One region of the Cupriavidus sp. 01L45 genome, then DNA from elsewhere that is predicted to be linked to it. Evidence: predicted binding sites of a transcription regulator. Region 1 holds the regulator's gene; the other holds the start of a gene.
What was found. Region 1 encodes sigma-54, which starts transcription at its own class of promoters, with help from an activator protein. Its sites were predicted from a motif close to TGGCANGNAANCTGCTTT; they were not measured.
Positions count from the first base shown of each region.

Region 1 (11,826 bases):
TCGCTCGGCTTGTATAACGAGAACGATCCCGACGCCGCCTACGCGCTCGATGCCGACGGCATGGTGGAGATTTCCCGCTGGCGCCATGCAGTTATCAATTTCCCGCATCCGCTGCTGCGCCAGGGTCTGGTAATCCTTGACACACCGGGTCTCAACGCGATCGGCACCGAGCCGGAACTGACATTGCGCCTGATTCCGGAGGCGCATGTCGTGGTGTTTATGCTCGCCGCCGATGCCGGCGTGACCAAGAGCGACCTGGATCTCTGGCGCAGCCATGTTAGCGCGGGCCACCGCAAGGGCTGCCTGGCGGTGCTGAACAAGATCGACGGTCTGTGGGACCCGCTCAAGTCGCCGGCCGAGACCGCGGCCGAGATTACGCGCCAGGTCACCAACAGCGCCCAGGTGCTGGGGATCGACGAGTCGCGCGTCTATCCGGTGTCGGCGCAGAAGGGCCTGGTGGCCAAGGTCACGCACGATGACGACTTGCTGGCGCGCAGCGGCCTGCCGCAATTCGAACATGTTCTGTCGGATCAACTGATTCCACAGCGGCGTGAGATCGTCGCCGACCAGGTACAGCGCTCGGTGGAGGAAATGACGCGTGGCGCGCAGCAACTGCTGCAGAGCCGCCGCCGCAGCATCGTCGAGCAGTTGTTCGAGTTGCGCGGCCTGCGCGGCAAGAACCACGCGATGGTCAAGCACATGCTGATGCGTGTGCAGTCCGAAAAGGAAGAGTTCGAGCAGAGCATCGCCAAGTTCCAGGCGCTGCGTCTTGTGTTCGGACGTCACAGCGCCGATATCATCAAGAGCCTGCAACTGCGCGACGTGCGCCGCACCATGCGCGAGCGCCGCGAGCAGATGAAGGAGCGCTTCTTCTCGCGCGGCATGCGCGAGGACATGGACGGGCTGTTCGCCCGGCTAGGCGAACTGGTCAGCGAGGCTGACCAGAAGATCGTCCAGCTACACCAGCTCACCGACAGCATGTACCGCCGCTTCAATGCCGAGCACGGCTTCACGTTGCCGGCGCCGATCCAGTTTGTCACCGCGCGCTACGTGAGCGAACTGCAGCAGACGCTGGCACTGGCCCAGACGCACTTCGGCGCCATGAGCATGCTGACCCGCTCGCGTCCGCAACTGGTGCAAAGCGCGTTCTCCACTGTTGCAAGCCGCGTGCTGGAAACCTTCCGCGATCTCAACCGCGATATCGAGATCTGGCTCAAGTCAGTGATGACGCCGCTGGAGGCGCAGGTACGCGAGCATCAGAAGCAACTGCGTCGCCGGGTCGACTCGATCGAGCGCATCCACGAGGCGACCGACACGCTGGAAAGCCGCATCGCGCAGCTGGAGGAAGTGCTGAACGGGCTGGACGAGCGCAGCGGACGCATCGAATCCTTCTCCCGGCAGATCCTGCGGCCTGACGCCGAAGACGGCCAGCTCAGGGCCGTCGCCGCCTGAAGCACGGCTGGCGCGCGGTGCCGGAGGCGGCAAGGCGGTATCATGACGCGCCGCCGCTTCCGGCGCTTCCGCCTTTTCCGTCACGTTCCCGATGCCCCGCAAGCCAGCCGCTACTCCCGCCGTTTCTTCCACCGATCTTTCCCTGGCCGCCGTTCCCGCCGTTCCCGCCGTTCCCGCCGATTTCGCCACGCGCGTGGTGGATTGGCAGCGCCTGCACGGGCGCCATGACTTGCCGTGGCAGAACACCCGCGACCCTTACCGGATCTGGTTGTCGGAGATCATGCTGCAGCAGACCCAGGTCAGCGCGGTGATCGAGTATTTCCAGCGTTTCGTCGGCCGCCTGCCTACCGTTGCCGCTCTGGCGGAGGCTAGCGCGGACGAGGTGATGGCGCTCTGGGCAGGGCTTGGCTATTACTCGCGCGCGCGCAACCTGCACCGCTGCGCCAAGAGCGTGATGAGCGAGCACGGCGGCGTGTTTCCTACCGATCCCGAGGTGCTGGTGACGCTGCCCGGCATCGGCCGCTCGACCGCGGCGGCCGTGGCCGCCTTCAGTGTTGGCGTGCGATCCCCCATCCTGGACGGCAATGTCAAGCGCGTCTTCGCTAGGTTCTTCGGCATCCACGGCCATCCGGGCGTCAAGGCGGTGGAGAACCGCATGTGGCAAATCGCGGAGGAGGTGTTGCCCCCGAAGGGGCCTGGACAGGCCGAGGACATGGTGTCCTATACCCAGGGCGTAATGGATCTCGGCGCCACCGTCTGTTCGCGCGGCAAGCCGGCCTGCCTTGCTGCCGCGGCGTCGTGCCCGCTGGCCAGCGACTGCGTGGCGCGCCGGGACGGCCTGACCGCCGCGCTGCCCACGCCGAAACCGCGTGCCGCCATTCCCGAGCGCAGCACCGTCATGCTGCTGGTCCGGCGCGGCCGTGAAGTCCTGCTGGCGTTGCGACCCGACAGCGGCATCTGGGGCGGCCTCTGGAGCCTGCCTGAAATGCCGGTGGATACCGTGCCCTTCGATGCCGAACTGGCCGAAGACGCCGCCCGCGAACGCGCCCGCGATTTCGGCACGCCCGGCACCGCCAGCATGGTCGGCGAACTCACCCACGTCTTCACCCACTTCCGCCTGCTGATCCGCGCCATCCGCGTGGACGTCACCGGCCTGAGCGCCCACGACGCAGCCGATGGCACTCCGCTACGCTGGCTCTCGCTGGACGATCTCGATGCGGTGGGCACACCGGCACCGGTGCGCAAGCTGCTCGAAGCACAGGCGCTGGGGGGATTGTTCTAAAGCTAAAGCCCTTTGCCGCGTGGGAGGCTCAGAGAATATGGTGTTGACGCATGTACTTGTGCACGATCTCGATCCGCATCCCCGCGTCCGGCAGCGCCATCAGCATCTGCTTGGCCTTGAGCGGCACGGGCAGCAACTCGCATAGCCGATTGGCCACCCAGCTCGGGTCATCCCACAGGAACGGCTCTGCAAACGGAAGCTTGCCCGGATGCTCCGCGTGGAGCGAGGCGACGATACGGCGCAGCACAGCAAGGCATTCGCCCAGCAGTTCAAGCTTGCAGTCGATGATGTCGGGCGGCAGCAATTCCGCCTGACCCACCAGCAAACCATCGGCGCGCACACTGTGGCCTATCAGCCGGAAGCGCTGGCGCCCGCGCGCACTGATCAGCAGCACGCCAAGCTGCTCCATATTGCAGTCGACGATATCCGCCAGGCAGCCGATGGTCTCGGGCATGGTGGGTTCATTGGGGCGGGCGACCTCGTTGCCGCTGGCGATCAGGCAGACGCCGAAAGGTGTGTGATCGCGCATGCAAGCGCGCACCATATCCACATAGCGTGCTTCAAAAACGCGCAGCGGCAGCAGGCCATCCGGAAAGAGTACGGTGTGCAGCGGAAACAGCGGCAGGCCATCCAGCGCAGGCGGTACCGACGATGTACCGGACGAAGCGGTGGTCGAAGCGGATGAGCCGGGCGTGGCGTGTGAGGACATGCTGAGCCAGCAGAGTTTCGGGCGGGAATTGCCGAGCCTGGCCGCGAAACCTGCAGCTGCGGCCTTCAGCCGCCGGGTGCGAGCTCGCGGTGTCTCACCAGCACATTACCATGGGCGCGAAAATAGTTGGCAAGTCTTTCAGCGATGTACACGGAGCGGTGCTGGCCGCCCGTGCAGCCAATGGCGACGGTCAGGTAGCTGCGATTGTCCGCGATGAAACTTGGCAGCCACTTTTCCACGTAGGCGCGGATGTCATCGGCCATGGCCAGCACCATCGGCTGGCTCTGCAGGAAGTCGATCACGGGCTCGTCGCGTCCGGTCAGCGGGCGCAGGGCCAGGTCGTAGTAGGGGTTGGGCAGCGAGCGGACATCGAACACCAGGTCGGCATCGCTGGGCACGCCGTGCTTGAAGCCAAACGATTCGAACAGCAAGGTGAGTTTCAGGTCATCGCCGCGCACGAATTCCTTGATCCACGCGCGCAGCGTATTGGTGCGCACGTTGCTGGTGTCGATACGGTGCGCGGCCTCCGCCAGCGGGCTGAGCAGCTCGCGCTCCATCTCGATGGCTTCGATCAGGGACGTGTCGTTGTATGGCGCATCGAGCGCATTGTCTGCAACGCCCGCAGGTTCGGCATTGGCCGAGAGGGTCGCCTTGTCGATACGCATCGACAGCGGGTGGCGCCGCCGCGTTTCCGAGTATCGCTGCACCAGCGCATCCGTATTGGCGGTCAGGAAAACCACCCGGACCTGGTGTTCGGAGGCGAGGTTGCGCAGCGTGCCGGGCAATTCGTCCAGCGATTCGCGGCTGCGGATGTCGGTAGCGACGCCAAGATGGGTGTAACCCTGGCTTGCGAGATACTGGGCCAGCGCCGGAATAAACTGAGCCGGCAGGTTGTCAACGCAGTAGTAACCTGCGTCTTCCAGTACGTTCAAGGCAACGGATTTGCCGGAGCCGGAGATTCCGGTGATAAGTATGATGCGCATAGCACGACAAGCATAACATCAGGTGATGACGCCGTCATGACGGCGAGGCGCCAACAAAAATGGCGAACCGAAGGGTTCGCCATTTTCGCATGTCCGCATGCTAAGTGACGCGGGGGCTTACTTGGAGAGGCACTCGCTCATGAAGGCTTTGCGCTCGTCGCCCTTCTTGCCGGTAGCGTCCTTGTTGCACGCCGTCATCTTTTCCTGCTGGCTGTTCTTGGCGGGAGCGGCGGCGGGTTTGTTGGAGAGGCAGTCGCTCATGAAGGCCTTGCGCTCGTCGCCCTTCTTGCCGGCGGCCTGCGTATTGCAGGCCTTCATCTTGTCCTGTTGGGAGTTTGTCGCCGCGGGCGCCGCCGGTGCTGCCGGTTTTGCGGACGTTGCGGGTGCCGCGGGCGTTGCGGTTGCTGCGGCCGGTGCATTCTGGGCGAAGGCGCCGCTGGCGAAAAGCGGGGCTACCAGCACGCACATCGCGATCATTCTCTTCATGCTTGCTCTCCTGGCTGTGGAAAACTTCATGGCTGCTGGCCATGTCGGCGCGGCAACTCGGGCTGGGCTCAATGTCCATTACTGCACAAAACGGCCTGTGCCCCAAACGCGTTGACGACGGAAGCGCGGACGAATGCAATCAATTGAAACAGCCCAGGCACGGCGCTGGCTGCCTAGAGTAGCCGGCCCTGGCCCCGCGATGCCACATCGGCTTGCATCGCGGCGCGCTGGCGGTCCATGAAATCGCGCAGCGTGTCGATGCCGCGCAGGCGCAGGATGGTGTTGCGGACGGCGGCCTCGACCAGCACGGCGAGATTTCGGCCGGCCGCCACCTGGATCTTGACCATGTGGATGGGCAGGCCGAGCACATCCAGATACTGGGAATCCAGCGGCAGGCGTTCGAATTCGCCGTCGTTGCGGCGCACCAGCTGCACCACCAGTTTCAGCTTCATCTTCCGGCGCACCGCGGTCTCGCCAAAGATCGTCTTGATGTCGAGCAGGCCCAGGCCGCGCACTTCAAGCAGGTTTTGCAGCAGGGGCGGGCAGCGGCCTTCAATGAAATCGGGTCCGAGCCGGACAAAATCCACGGCATCGTCCGCCACCAGCCCATGTCCGCGTGAAATCAGCTCCAGGCCGAGCTCACTCTTGCCCAGGCCGGATTCACCCATCACCAGCACGCCCATGCCGAGGATGTCGAGGAATACGCCGTGCATGGTCACGCGTGGCGCGGAAATGCGCGACAGGTAGAGGCGCAGGTGATCGATCACCGCCGCCGAGGACACCGGCGTAGTGAACAAGGGCGTGGAGGAACGCGTGCAGCGCAGTTCCAGGTCGGGCGGTGGCTCCATGCCGTCGGCAATCACCAGGAAGGGCGGTTCCAGCAGGATCAGCTCACCCATCTGGCGCTTGCGCATCTCGTCGTCGAGACGCTGGTAATACGTGATCTCGGGCTTGCCCAGGACCTGGATCCGGTTCGGGTGGATCAGGTTCAAGTGGCCGACGAGATCGGCCGCGGAAGTGGCTTCACGTGCGAACTCGACATCGAACGCCCGGTCGGCGCCTTCCAGACCGGCTACCCAGGAGAGTTTGATATCGGCTGCGTTGTCGTCGAAGATCGACTGCGAGGTGACGCCAGTGAGTTCCATGCGGGTGCTTTCAGGAGCGAGCTTTCAGACAGCGGGGACAATTGCCCCGCTCGCCTGCGTAAAGATCGCCGAGGCCGGTCAGGGGTGCCATTGCGTCAGCAACTGGTGCACGTCATCGGGGGTGGGCAGGGTAGCCAGTCCTTCGCGCATCTCGCGGTCGGACAGCAGCTGGGCGATCTCCGAGAGAATCTCCAGATGTTGCTGGGTGGCCTGTTCGGGCACCAGCAGGAAGATCAGCAGCGCTACCGGCTTGCCGTCGGGAGATTCGAAGGGGATCGGCTCGGCCAGGCGCATGAAGGCGYCAAGTGGCTGCTTCAGTCCCTTGATGCGGCCATGCGGAATGGCAACCCCGGCGCCAAGACCAGTGGACCCCAGCGATTCGCGGGCGAACAGGTTGTCGGTCACGGTAGCGCGCGCCACGCCATGGTTGTTCTCGAAGAGGAGCCCGGCCTGTTCGAACACGCGCTTCTTGCTGGTGACGCTGACGTCGAGGTTGATGTTGCCGGGTGGCAGCAATTTAGCCAAACGATTCATGTGGAATGCGCAGGGTTTTCTAGTAAGCAGGCCCGGGGCCGGGAGGCATCGCGCCGGGCAAAAAAGAAGAAAAAACCAAGGTCCGAAGTTTCACCGGGTGTCCCCCTGCCGGTGTCGGGCGTCTGGCCATTATAGAGCAGGCCCGCCCCCGCCTTGTGCATTGCAATACCCGATGCGCGGAAGCGGTGCCGCGTGCACGGAAAAATCGTTGAGCTTGAGAACTATGTATTGCACAGCATACACCGGTCCATATGCGTTGCGGAATCCCCCGCGTGGTCCCGGATGAGCGCCAGGAACGAAAAAGCCGCGCTATGGGCGCGGCTTGATTCCGGTTTCAAGGGAGTGACACCGGCGGCCCGGTCTGTGGGCCACCAGGCACGGTCATTGCTGCATCTGCGATGCGGCCATCTGATACTTGACCGCTTCGCGGTCGTGGCTTTGCACGCGATCCTTATGGCGAATCACCTGCCGGTCGAGCTTGTCGACGAGCGCGTCGATAGCGGCATACAGGTCTTCATGATGCGCTTCGACAAAGATGTCCTTGCCCTTGAGATGTAGATTGATTTCCGCGTACTGCCGCCGGTCCTTTTCTTTTGTATTGTCGACAGAGAGCAGCACACTTACGCCAATGACTTGATCAAAATGCCTGACGATACGCTCCAGTTTCGTTTCCACGTACTCACGCAGCGGGGGCGTGATGTCCAAGTGGTGTCCACTGATCTTGAAGTTCATAGCGTTTCTCCTTCTGAAAGAGTTGCACCAGGCAGGCGATGCAACTCGGCTACAAAGTCTTGCGGAGAGTAACTGCCGGAATCTTGAGCGCCTCGCGGTATTTGGCAACGGTGCGTCGTGCCACTACGAAGCCTTGCTCGCCGAGCAATTCGGCAATCCGGCTGTCGGACAAGGGATTCCTGGCGTCTTCGGCTCCTATCAGTTGCTTGATCAACGCACGAATTGCCGTTGACGAGGCCGCGCCGCCGGTTTCTGTGGATACGTGACTGCCGAAGAAATACTTCAGCTCGAAAGTCCCCATCGGCGTTGCCATGTATTTATTGGTAGTCACCCGAGAGATGGTGGACTCGTGTAAACCCAGTGTATCGGCAATCTCCCGCAAAACCAAGGGGCGCATCGCAATTTCACCGTGGGTGAAGAAGTTCTTTTGACGTTCGACAATAGCTTGTGCAACGCGCAATATCGTGTCGAACCTTTGCTGGATATTCTTGATCAACCAGCGTGCCTCCTGCAGTTTTTGCTGCAGTCCCGCAGCACCCGCATCGCCTTTTGCACCGCGCAATATCTGCGCGTACATGTCGTTGATACGTAGCCGCGGCATCACATCCGGATTGAGCTGCGCGATCCAGCCGCCATTCAGTTTACGGACAAAAACATCGGGCACGACGAAGTCGGCTTCGGGGCGGCTGTACGCATGGCCCGGATAAGGCGCCAGAGAGCGGATCAGTTCATGCGCCGACTTCAATTCCGGCTCGTCCACCTGCAGCGCTTTTTTCAGGCGCGTGTAGTCGCGCACCGCGAGCAGTTCCAGGTGATTGGTGACAATGGTCAGCGCCAGGTCGCGCTGCGGGTGCTTGATGCGGCGCAATTGCAGCGCCAGGCATTCGGCCGCATTGCGTGCGCCGACACCAGGCGGATCGAAGCTCTGCAGCAGGGTAAGGACGGCGTGGATCTCGTCGACCTCGAATTCAAGTTCATCCGYCAGTTCGCTGCAGATTTCCTCGAGCGAGGCGCTCAGGTAGCCGTCGTCGTCCAGCGACTCGACCAGGAAGATGGCCAGCCCCTTGTCGCGCAACGAAATTTTCAGCGGCGCGAGCTGTTCCATCAGATGTTCGCGCAGCGTGGGTTCGGCGTCGCGCAACTGCATCGGGGTCTTTTCGTCGTCGTCGCCTTGCGGGCGGCGGGCGAAGTCGTCGAGGCTCCAGTCGTTGCCGTAGTCCTCGTTGCTGTCGGAATAGCTGTCTTCGGCCTCGGGCGCGCCGTCGGGGCGGTTCTCGCTGGTGCCCTGGCCGTCGGCGGGCGCCGGCGCGGGAGCGCTCTGCATGTTGACCGAGCCGTCGGCGGCAACGCGCAACGGGCTGTCGAGCCAGTCGTTCTCGCGTTCGAGCAAAGGGTTCTCGGTCAGCGCCTGTTCCACTTCCTGCTGCAGTTCGAGCGTGGACAGTTGCAGCAGCCGGATCGACTGCTGGAGTTGCGGCGTGAGCGCGAGATGCTGCGAGAGGCGGAGCTGTAGCGACGGTTTCATGCGACCTATTTTATGCCCAACTTCCGTGCCGGTGGAACGGAAATTGCTATCGCTGATGACGCCGTGATCGTTGCAGGGTAAAAGGCGACACCGGAGCCACCTTGGGCACAAGGTCGCCGCAGCTGCCGCTTGCTGTGGCGCGCCGCGTTACATGCGGAAATTCTCGCCCAGGTAGACCTTGCGCACCGACTCGTTGGCGATGATGTCTTCAGGCCGGCCCGAGGCCAGCACGGCGCCTTCGCTGATGATGTAGGCGTGATCGCAGATGCCCAGCGTCTCGCGCACGTTGTGGTCGGTGATCAGCACGCCGATATTGCGCGCCTTGAGGAAGCTGACGATGCGCTGGATCTCGCCCACCGCGATCGGGTCGACGCCGGCGAAGGGCTCGTCTAGCAGGATGAAGCGGGGCGCCGAGGCCAGGGCGCGGGCGATTTCCACGCGGCGGCGTTCGCCGCCTGACAGCGAAAGCGCCGGATTGTCGCGCAGGTGGGCAATCTGGAGGTCATCGAGCAGCGTGTCCAGCCGGCGCTCGAGTTCGGCCTTGCCAAGTGGCTTGCCGTCCTGGATCTGCAATTCCAGTACCGCGCGGATGTTCTCCTGCACATTCAGCTTGCGGAACACCGAAGCTTCCTGCGGCAGGTAGGACAGGCCCATGCGTGCCCGTTCGTGAATGGCCAGGCCGCTGATGTGCTTGTCGTCGAGCACGATGTCGCCCTCGTCCAGTGCCACCAGTCCCACGATCATGTAGAAGGAGGTGGTCTTGCCCGCGCCGTTGGGCCCCAGGAGTCCGACCACCTCGCCGCTCTTTACGTCGAGGGACACATCCTTGACCACCGTGCGCGAGCCGTAGCGCTTTTTCAGGTGGCGCACGACCAGCGTGCTGCTGTCCTTCAGGGTGGCGGGCTGGGAGGGTGCGGTTTGGGTAACGGTCATGAAGGCTGAATCCGTGGATCGGGCGACGCGGCGGCGTCAGGGATTGACGGGGGCGGGCGCAGGCTTGAGCGGCAGCGGGGCGCCGGCGGCGCCGCTGGCGGGTTGCTCCTGGCGCGGTGACAACACGGCGCGCACGCGACCGGACGGGCTGCCCGCCGTCGCGTTCTCCGTACCGCCGCTGGCGGTGTAGAACTCGTTGCGGCTGTCGTAGGTGATCACTGCGCCGCGGATCTCGTCGACCAGCTTGGCGCCGGCCAGCCGCGCCATGCGTGCGCGGCCGATTAGCTTGGACAGTTCCTGCTTGCCGTCATACTCGATGCGGTCGCCCCAGCCGTCGATGTATTCGTCGACGTTGTCGCGCTTCTGGCGGATATAAGCCTGCTTGCCGCCCTTGGACGTAGCCACGGCGTACTGGTAGCCCTCGGGATCGGTGCGCACTTCGGCCGCGTCGGATTTCAACACCATGGTGCCCTTGGTCAGCACCACGTTGCCAGTCAGCACATAAACCTGCTTGACGTCGTCATAGCTGGCGTTGTCGGCTTCCAGTACCAGCGGTTTCTCGCGGTCGGCTTTCTCCGCGCTGGCGGGCGCGGCCAGCGTGAGGCCGAGGACGGCTGCCAGCGTCAGCAAAGCGGCCGTGCTGCGGCGGCGACAGGACGATGTCGTCAGGAGTGAATTCATGTTGGCGTGATGGCGGTTGGCGCGGACGGCTGTGGCCCGCGGGCGGCTTCGTTTCCTGGCGGCTGTTTCCGGGCAAGGCGGGCGGGGCTGCGCGGGCGGCACCCGCCTGGGTACCGTTTGCGCCCGCTCGCCTGGCCAGCACTGCTTCGCTTCATCTGGCAACAGCCTCTCGGGTCTTTGTTATCTGGGCTACTTCGCGGGACTCGCCGGCGGCCCCGTAATAATGGTGCCGCGTACGTTACCCAGCAATTGTACTTCGCGGGTGACATTGTTGAAGATCAGCCCGTTTGCCGTCATCACCGACGGGCCGCGGGTCAGCTTGACGGCTTTGTCGGTCTTCACGATGTCATCGTTGATCAGCACCTGGAAATACTCCGAGGCGGCTGTCATCTGCGGATCCTTGGCCGGGTCCGGCCCTTGGGCACGCACGATAAAGGCATTGCCGAACAGGTCGATCACCGAGCCTGCCGCGTTCATCGTGCCGCGATCGGAGTGGCCCGTGACAGGCGGGCGGTCGATTTCGTAGGCGCGCATGGCCGGACGCGTCACTTCGTAGGTCTGGTCGTCCTCGAAGTGGATCATCTTGTCGCCGGTGAACCGCATCTTGGTGTTGCCGTCCTCGGCCAGTTCGGTGGCGGAGAAGCGGACCATGTAGTAATCGGGCTCATGCTTCTTGCCCACCGGCCCGGTGGCGGCTTCTTTCGGGGAATTGACCTGCACCAGCCAGAAAGTGCTGCCCGCCACTAGCGCCATCAACAGCAGCGGCAAGGCGCGCATTCCTAGCCGGCTCAGGGAGGACAGGATATCCCGCATAGTTTGTGGGTGCCCTCAGATGACCTTGGCGCGGGTCAGGTCGTGGATGTGCAGGGCACCGACCAGGCGCTGGTCGGCATCGACCACCAGCATCTGGTTGATGCGGTTCGCCTCCATGACCTGCACGGCTTCCACCGCCAGCTGGTCCGGCCCCACCGTATGCGGCGAGCGGTGCATCACCTCGCTGATGGGCACGGTCTTCCAGTCGCGCGGCGTTTCCAGCAGGCGGCGCAGGTCGCCGTCGGTGAAGACGCCGATCAGGTGGTCGTCCGGATCCACCACCGCGGTCATGGCCATGCCCTTGCGGGTGATTTCCATCAGGGCCTGCGCCAGCGGCGTGCTTTCGCGTACCTTGGGCACTGCGTTGCCGCTGCGCATGACGTCGCGCACATGGGTCAGCAGCTTGCGCCCGAGCGCGCCGCCCGGATGCGAGCGGGCAAAGTCTTCCTCGCCGAAGCCGCGCGCGTCCAGCACCGCCACCGCTAGCGCATCGCCCATCGCCAGCGCGGCGGTGGTGCTGGCGGTGGGGGCCAGGTTAAGCGGGCAAGCCT
Region 1 is NZ_JBFTSG010000013.1:55,117-66,942, forward strand. Features, by position in the region: gene AC1DT6_RS11185 (dynamin family protein) at 1-1,452, shown strand, start outside; gene mutY (A/G-specific adenine glycosylase) at 1,544-2,734, shown strand; gene AC1DT6_RS11195 (LON peptidase substrate-binding domain-containing protein) at 2,763-3,443, opposite strand; gene rapZ (RNase adapter RapZ) at 3,509-4,426, opposite strand; gene AC1DT6_RS11205 (PsiF family protein) at 4,544-4,912, opposite strand; gene hprK (HPr(Ser) kinase/phosphatase) at 5,086-6,057, opposite strand; gene ptsN (PTS IIA-like nitrogen regulatory protein PtsN) at 6,136-6,591, opposite strand; gene hpf (ribosome hibernation-promoting factor, HPF/YfiA family) at 6,973-7,323, opposite strand; gene AC1DT6_RS11225 (RNA polymerase factor sigma-54) at 7,373-8,848, opposite strand; gene lptB (LPS export ABC transporter ATP-binding protein) at 8,996-9,781, opposite strand; gene lptA (lipopolysaccharide transport periplasmic protein LptA) at 9,818-10,462, opposite strand; gene lptC (LPS export ABC transporter periplasmic protein LptC) at 10,652-11,275, opposite strand; gene AC1DT6_RS11245 (KpsF/GutQ family sugar-phosphate isomerase) at 11,291-11,826, opposite strand, start outside.

Region 2 (6,769 bases), on a different contig from region 1:
CCCGTCATTCACGCCCAGCGTGCTGGTGCGCAGCGGCCACTACGTGCCCGGGCATGAGACCGGCCGCGACTGCTGGTGCGCCTACTACGCCGAGCACCCGGACGAAGAGCGCGATTTCGAGTGTGGCGTGTGCCACAGCTTCGTGACGGATGGCCGCATCCAGTTTCTGGGCGACTGCACGCACGCGCTGGCCGGGCAGACTGTGCCGCTGGCCGAATTTCCGGAGGGTTGGGGATGCTGATGCCGACGATTCCGTGGCGCGCCTGCGGCGTGGCGGCGCTGCTCGGCGCCGTGCTGGCGGTGGTGCTGGCCTACCTGCTGTATTTCGCGCCGCGTGCGGACGCCGCCGCCAAGGCGCTGCAGGCTGCAACCGAACGCACCGGCCGCGTGCAGGACGCCAACGCGCGGTGCGCCGCCGACGTGGACAAGGCCAACGGCGCCGTGGCGGCGCTGAAGGCGGCGGCGGACGAGCGCGCGAGCCGGGTAGCTGCGGCACTGGCCCAGGCCGAGAGCCGCGCCGCCGCGGCGGAGGGTAAGGGCACCGAACTGGCGCGCCGGCCGCCGGGCAAGCCGGCCGACCTGTGCGGCTCGCTCGACGAGCTGCTGACCGAGGCGATCAAGGAACGGAGGGCCGGGCGATGAAGAGCATTCTGGTGCTGGGCACGCTGCTGGCCGGCTGCGCTGGCGCGCCGCAGGTGATCACGCAGACGAAGACGGTGGAGGTGCCGGTGGCGGTGCCGTGCAAGGTTCCGCAGGTCGCACGGCCGGCCTGGGCACTCGAGCAGGTGGACCCGGATGCCGACGTGTTCACGAAGGGGCGGGCGGCACTGGTGGAGGTGCGGCAGCGGGCGGCCTATGAGGTGAGGCTGGAGGCGGCGGTGGCTGCCTGCCAGTGACGTAGTCGCAGACCTGCGCGCTACTCTGGTTTTTCACGGGTGGCGAGTATGGTGCGAATGTCCTGCTCATACCTACCTGCGACGCGGGCACTCAACCAACGAAGGGCAAAGAAAGTGGCAACGGTTAGGGCAAATGCAAGCCCAAGCCCGGTTGATTGTGCTACGGGCAGAGGGACCGACGCAGTCCATGGAATGAGCGAAGTGTATTGCACCGAAAAAGCAACCACGATAAGGCAGCCCCCAAATACGTAGTCTGCCTTTTGTGCAGCTAGAGCCTTGGTCATATGGGGGTTCCAACCCCAGTAGGTGCCAGATAGTTCTGCCATGTTGGCTGGGCTCTGCTTGACAACGCCCACGGCGAAAAATATAGAACCAAGTATGCCGATGCATGCGGACAGAATTTGTAGCGCAAAAGAGAGCGTCATATGGGCTATGGTCCTATTTTTCCGTCGTGGTACGTGATGCCCTCGGAGCTGGCGCGCCATCCATCAACTCTGCGGGATATGGTCGCATGAAGCTGCGCGCCCGCTCCTGATCCCGGCAGGTCAGCCAGTCGTCCCATTCCGCCGTGGGCACGATCACGATCATGCGCTTTTCCTTGCCCGGAGCGTGGAAGCGGTTCATCAGCGGGTGCTTGTCCGAATTCATGGTCAGCATGGTGAGATCAGGGCAACCTCGGCTTCCCTGCACAGGACCAAACCACGCAGCACGCGCCCGCCGCCCCTGACGCACTTTCTGAACTCCACAGGCGCATCGTCCCACCGCCCCACGTTGACCCGCTTGCGCAGCGTGCGCATGCTGCCGGCGCCGAGGTACCCGGCCTAGCGTTGTGGGGTGGGGGAGGAAATCGAAGCTGGTAAAATCTGATGTGAATGCGCCTTAATGCGCATGCCAGGATTCGTCATGGGCACTGACAAGATTTGTCACGATGCGCCTGATACATCGAGTTACAACTGACACACTTTGTCATAATGATGCGGTTTTCGACCAGATTTGGCCTGGCACGAGGGTTGCATATAAGGTTTGCGCAGCAAATTGCTGCCTACAAATAATTGGGGGTCAATCTTATGAAAAAAGCACGGATGGGAATCAAGCGGGTACAAAAGGGCTTCACGCTGATCGAACTGATGATCGTGGTCGCGATCATTGGTATCTTGGCGGCGATCGCGATTCCGCAGTATCAGGACTACGTGACGAAGTCTAAATGGCAGAACAACATTGCCGATCTGGCCGCTCTCAAGACTGCAGTTTCCCAATGCCTTCAGGTCAATGCTGGTGATGGATCGTTGTGTGATACTGCTGCGGAGCTGAATATTAATTCTCTGCCGACGCCCAAGTACGCGACCGGCGCTGTTGCTCTGACTGGCACGGCAGCCACTGCCGGCCCTCCCGCAGTTCCGGGTAAGGTGAATGTTAAATTCACCGGAAAATCTGAGGTAGGCAGCTATATCTACGAGGCAGATTGGGCTCCGGACGCAACCGGAACCCAAGTTTCGTTCAGTAAGATCGGTACTGACAGCATTCCTACGAATATTATGCCGGCTACCAACCGCTAATCACACCTGAGTATTGGCTTGTGAGCGCCTTCGGGCGCTTTTTTCATTTCCGGAGAAGTATGTTGTCCTTGCCCACTACGACTGAGATGATCGCGTCGCTCGATGCAGAACTGGTGGATTTCCTTGGCGAGCGCATGAGGCTCGCGGCAACGCTGGCGGCTGCGCGCACGCCGGACGAGATTGAGCAAGAAGTGCAACGGATGCGTACCCTGGCCACGATCTACGGTGCGCCCCTCGGCCTTGTGGAGCAGGTTGCTCGCTTGCTCTTCGCGGCAGAGGCGCCAGCGGACAAGGGCTGAATGTAAAAAGGCCCGCTATTGCTTCATGAACCATTGGGGGTCGTGTTCCGCGGCGCGCCTGCCGACGAATTGGCACTGAAGTATCTTAAAACAAGGGAAAGCGAGCAGGACACAAAAGGCCCATTGTTGCGTGGCGCACACAGCCAGCTCACGCGGGGCGCGCTACGGGGTGCATTGCGGTAAATCATTGATTTATAAAACGACGGGCGGCCTGCAAAGCCGTGTTCGCCAGTTCAACTCTGATCGCCGCTTAGATCGTTAAGCACTTAGCGCTGCCCTAATCGGTGGCGCTTTTGCTTTTTAGCGAACCAAGTGGCGGCACTCGCTGGTAAATAGGGCGAAGTCTCCCCGGGGTTCCTGTGCTCCTAAAGGGACAAGCTTGTCTGGCCGCGTGAACTCGTCCTCCTGCTCCCTCTTTTCGCCCCATCGACTGTCTGGCAAATTCCGTCTTGCTCGTTCCTGTTCCCCCTCCCCGCGCTGCTCGTCCCGCATGCCAGCACCGTTGCCTGGGCTCTAGCGGCACCTCCTGGCGCTGTCAGTTCATTGCTTCCTTTTGTCGCCTATCATTCGCTATTTTTAGGACTTATCCTATTATCGTCGTTTATTTTCTGTTTTCTGGCATTTTTGCTTCAGCAAATGCCACCGGATGCCGTAAAGACGGAGGTAAGACCCGTTCAAAAGACGGTTCGCCGGATCTGAAGTCTTCGCAAGCGCGCTTCGAAAGTAGATTTGTCTGGGCTTGTGGGTGGTTTGGCGCGGCAGGAGCCGTGCACGCGACCCGTGGGCGTCATTTCAACATCCTCCTTTCCAGGAATCGGTGCCCGCCCTGTGGCGGGCGCCGGCTATGCGTAATGAATATCACTCAACGCCTGCTGGCCACCTTGTCGCTGGCCTTGTTCGCCATACTTGCCCTCGGTGTCGGCGGCATCTGGCAACTCCGCGCATCGCAGGAGCGCTTTTCCTACTTCAACGACAACACGCTGGTCAGCGTACGCACGCTGGATGACCTCTGGGCCAATGTCAACGGCATGCGCGTATCGCTCTACGCCTATGCCCTGTCGGACGAGGCGAGCGGGCGCGCGGAAGCCGTGGCGGCTTTAGCGAAGGCTGACCAGGCTTTCGATACGATTGTTGCCACCTACGAACGCAACGACATCTCGGATGAGAAGGACCGGGCGCTGCTGGAAGCCGACCGGGCCGCGGTGAAGCGGTACCGGGTGGAGCGGGAGCGTTTCCTGGAGAAGTCTGCGGAGGGCGATGCCGAGGCGGCGCGGGGCATGTTGCTGGGTGGCTCGCTCTTCAAGGCCGCGACGGCGCTGGGCACGGCCATCAACGAACACGTTGCCTACAACGCCGCCTTGGGCAAGCAGGTGGCCGAGAACAACCGCAAGGCGTACGAACTGGCGCTGACGGTGTTCTGCGCGATTATCGGGGCCGCCTTCGTGATCACCGGCGCGATGGGTTTTTCGCTCTATCGCCGAATCCACGGCAGCCTGGCGGAGATCGAGCAGACCTTGCACTACGTCAGCGAGTCGCTCGACCTTGGGCGGCGCGCATCGGTGCGGCACAACGATGAGATCGGGCGGACGGCGATTGCCTTCAACGAATTGATCGAGCACGTCGCCTCGGCGCTGTCGGAGGTGCGCATGTCGACCGATTCGGTGAGCACGGCGGCCCATCAGATCGCCGCCGGCAATGCGGACCTTTCCTCGCGCACGGAACAGCAGGCGGCAGCGCTGGAGCAGTCCGCGGCGAGCATGGAGGAGCTGGCGGTGACCGTGCGGCAGAATGCCGAAAACGCGCGCCAGGCCAGCGGCCTGGCGGACAATGCCGCCGACGTGGCGGTGCGCGGCAGCACGGCGGTGCAGCAGATGGTGGATACCATGGGTGTGATCAGCACGAGTTCCACCCGCATCGCCGAAATTACCTCGCTGATCGAAGGCATTGCCTTCCAGACCAACATCCTGGCGCTCAATGCCGCCGTGGAAGCGGCGCGTGCCGGCGAACAGGGGCGCGGTTTCGCGGTGGTGGCGGGCGAGGTGCGGAGCCTGGCGCAGCGTTCATCCAGCGCGGCCAGGGAGATCAAGGACCTGATCGATACCGCGGTCAACACGGTAAGCACCGGCTCGGCGCAGGCGGAAGATGCCGGGCGAACCATGAATGAGATCCGCGTGGCCGTGAAAAGAGTGTCGGACATCATCGGCGAGATTGCCGCGGCTTCCAGCGAACAGAGCACCGGGATCGAGCAGGTCAACCAGGCTGTCGGGCAGATGGACCAGGTGACGCAGCAGAACGCCGCCCTGGTGGAGCAGGCGGCCGCGGCTGCGCAGTCGCTGGATGAGCAGGCCCACAAGCTGCGCGATACGGTGGCGACGTTCCGGCTGGCTGCTAACTAGCAAAGGGAGGGCCAGGCCCGGTGGTGCCGGACGCCATGTCCGGCCGGTTTCCGGGCCTGGCACGCGGTCCCGCTGACTTCCTTCCGGGTGGTGACCACAGCGGACCGCACCTTCGACACGAGTCCATTCGGTGCCGTGTTCATAAGCCGGAACATTAAAGGGCCACATCCGGCCCGATTCCCCGCTTTGCCGCAGTGATGATCGTGTTACATTCCATATCGTAGTCTTCGCGGGGCGTTCGGGGGATATCTGGCCTGAACTGTGCGCCATTGTCCGGATGGACCACTGCCACGCGATTGCCCCCGGGCCCTGTAAGACTCCCGTTCCCGTTTTCCCTCAATCAGCGCGGTACCTCCTGGCCACTGCGCGGCGCTCGACGCCGCAAGGAAGGCAAGGGGTTGCTTTGTGGTCCCCGCCGGGCTCTTGCCGGGGAGGGCGGGCGAGGTCATCCAGTCAACGCCGTCATGGCCACCTACGAGGAACCCAGAACGCATGCATCACGCTACCCCGCTCATCAGCACCATCGTCGGCGGCCTCGTCCTGGCGTTTATTCTTGGCGCGCTGGCCAACCGGCTCAAGCTGCCACCGCTGATCGGCTACCTGTGCGCGGGGATCGTGGTTGGACCGCATACACCGGGCTATACCGCTGACCAGGCGCTGGCTCCCCAGCTGGCGGAGCTAGGGGTGATCCTGCTGATGTTCGGCGTTGGGCTGCATTTTTCCCTCAAGGACCTGATGGCGGTGAAGAAGATCGCCATTCCTGGCGCTGTGGTGCAGATCGCCATCGCCACCATGCTTGGCATGTGCGCGGCCTGGGGCTTTGGGTGGGAGTGGGGGCCTGGCCTGGTCTTTGGGCTGGCGCTTTCAGTGGCGAGCACCGTGGTGCTGCTCAAGGCGCTGCAGGAGCGCGAACTGGTTGAGTCGCCGCAGGGCCGGATTGCGGTCGGGTGGCTGATCGTGGAAGACCTGGCCATGGTGCTGACGCTGGTTCTGCTGCCGGCACTCGCAGGATTGCTGATGCCGTCTGGCGATGTGGCGGGCCAGGATGCCGCCGTGCCAGGCTCGGGCGAGATCTTGTTCACCGTGCTTGCCACCCTGGGCAAGGTGGCCGCCTTCGTCGCCGTCATGCTGGTGATCGGCCGACGCTTTATTCCGTGGATGCTGGAACGCATCGTCTGGACCGGCAGCCGTGAACTGTTCCGGCTCGCGGTGCTGGCTACCGCGCTTGGCGTGGCCTTCGGCGCCTATTCACTGTTTGGCGTGTCGTTCGCGCTTGGCGCGTTCTTTGCCGGCATGGTGCTGGCGGAGTCCGAGTTCAGCCATCGCGCGGCCGAGGAGTCGCTGCCGCTGCGCGATGCGTTCTCGGTGCTGTTCTTCGTTTCGGTCGGCATGTTGTTCAACCCCATGGTGCTGATCACCGATCCCTGGGGCGTACTGGCCACGCTGTTTATCATCGTGGTGGGTAAATCGCTCGCCGCGCTTTGCATCGTGCGGGTGTTCGGGCATTCCACCCGCACCGGCATGACCATCGCGGTCAGCCTGGCTCAGATCGGCGAGTTCTCCTTTATCCTTGCCGGCCTTGGCGTCTACCTGAAGATCCTGCCCGAGCGCGGGCAGGCGCT
Region 2 is NZ_JBFTSG010000009.1:103,674-110,442, forward strand. Features, by position in the region: gene AC1DT6_RS08535 (ubiquitination-like system serine protease family protein) at 1-241, shown strand, start outside; gene AC1DT6_RS08540 (hypothetical protein) at 241-642, shown strand; gene AC1DT6_RS08545 (hypothetical protein) at 639-896, shown strand; gene AC1DT6_RS08550 (hypothetical protein) at 917-1,321, opposite strand; gene AC1DT6_RS08555 (SOS response-associated peptidase family protein) at 1,335-1,553, opposite strand; gene AC1DT6_RS08560 (glycoside hydrolase family protein) at 1,547-1,693, opposite strand; gene AC1DT6_RS08565 (pilin) at 1,964-2,452, shown strand; gene AC1DT6_RS08570 (hypothetical protein) at 2,521-2,751, shown strand; gene AC1DT6_RS08575 (methyl-accepting chemotaxis protein) at 3,603-5,147, shown strand; gene AC1DT6_RS08580 (cation:proton antiporter domain-containing protein) at 5,640-6,769, shown strand, end outside.
Region 2: a site for sigma-54 is predicted at 1,896-1,913, ahead of AC1DT6_RS08565 (pilin). Genes of this name have one in related genera too.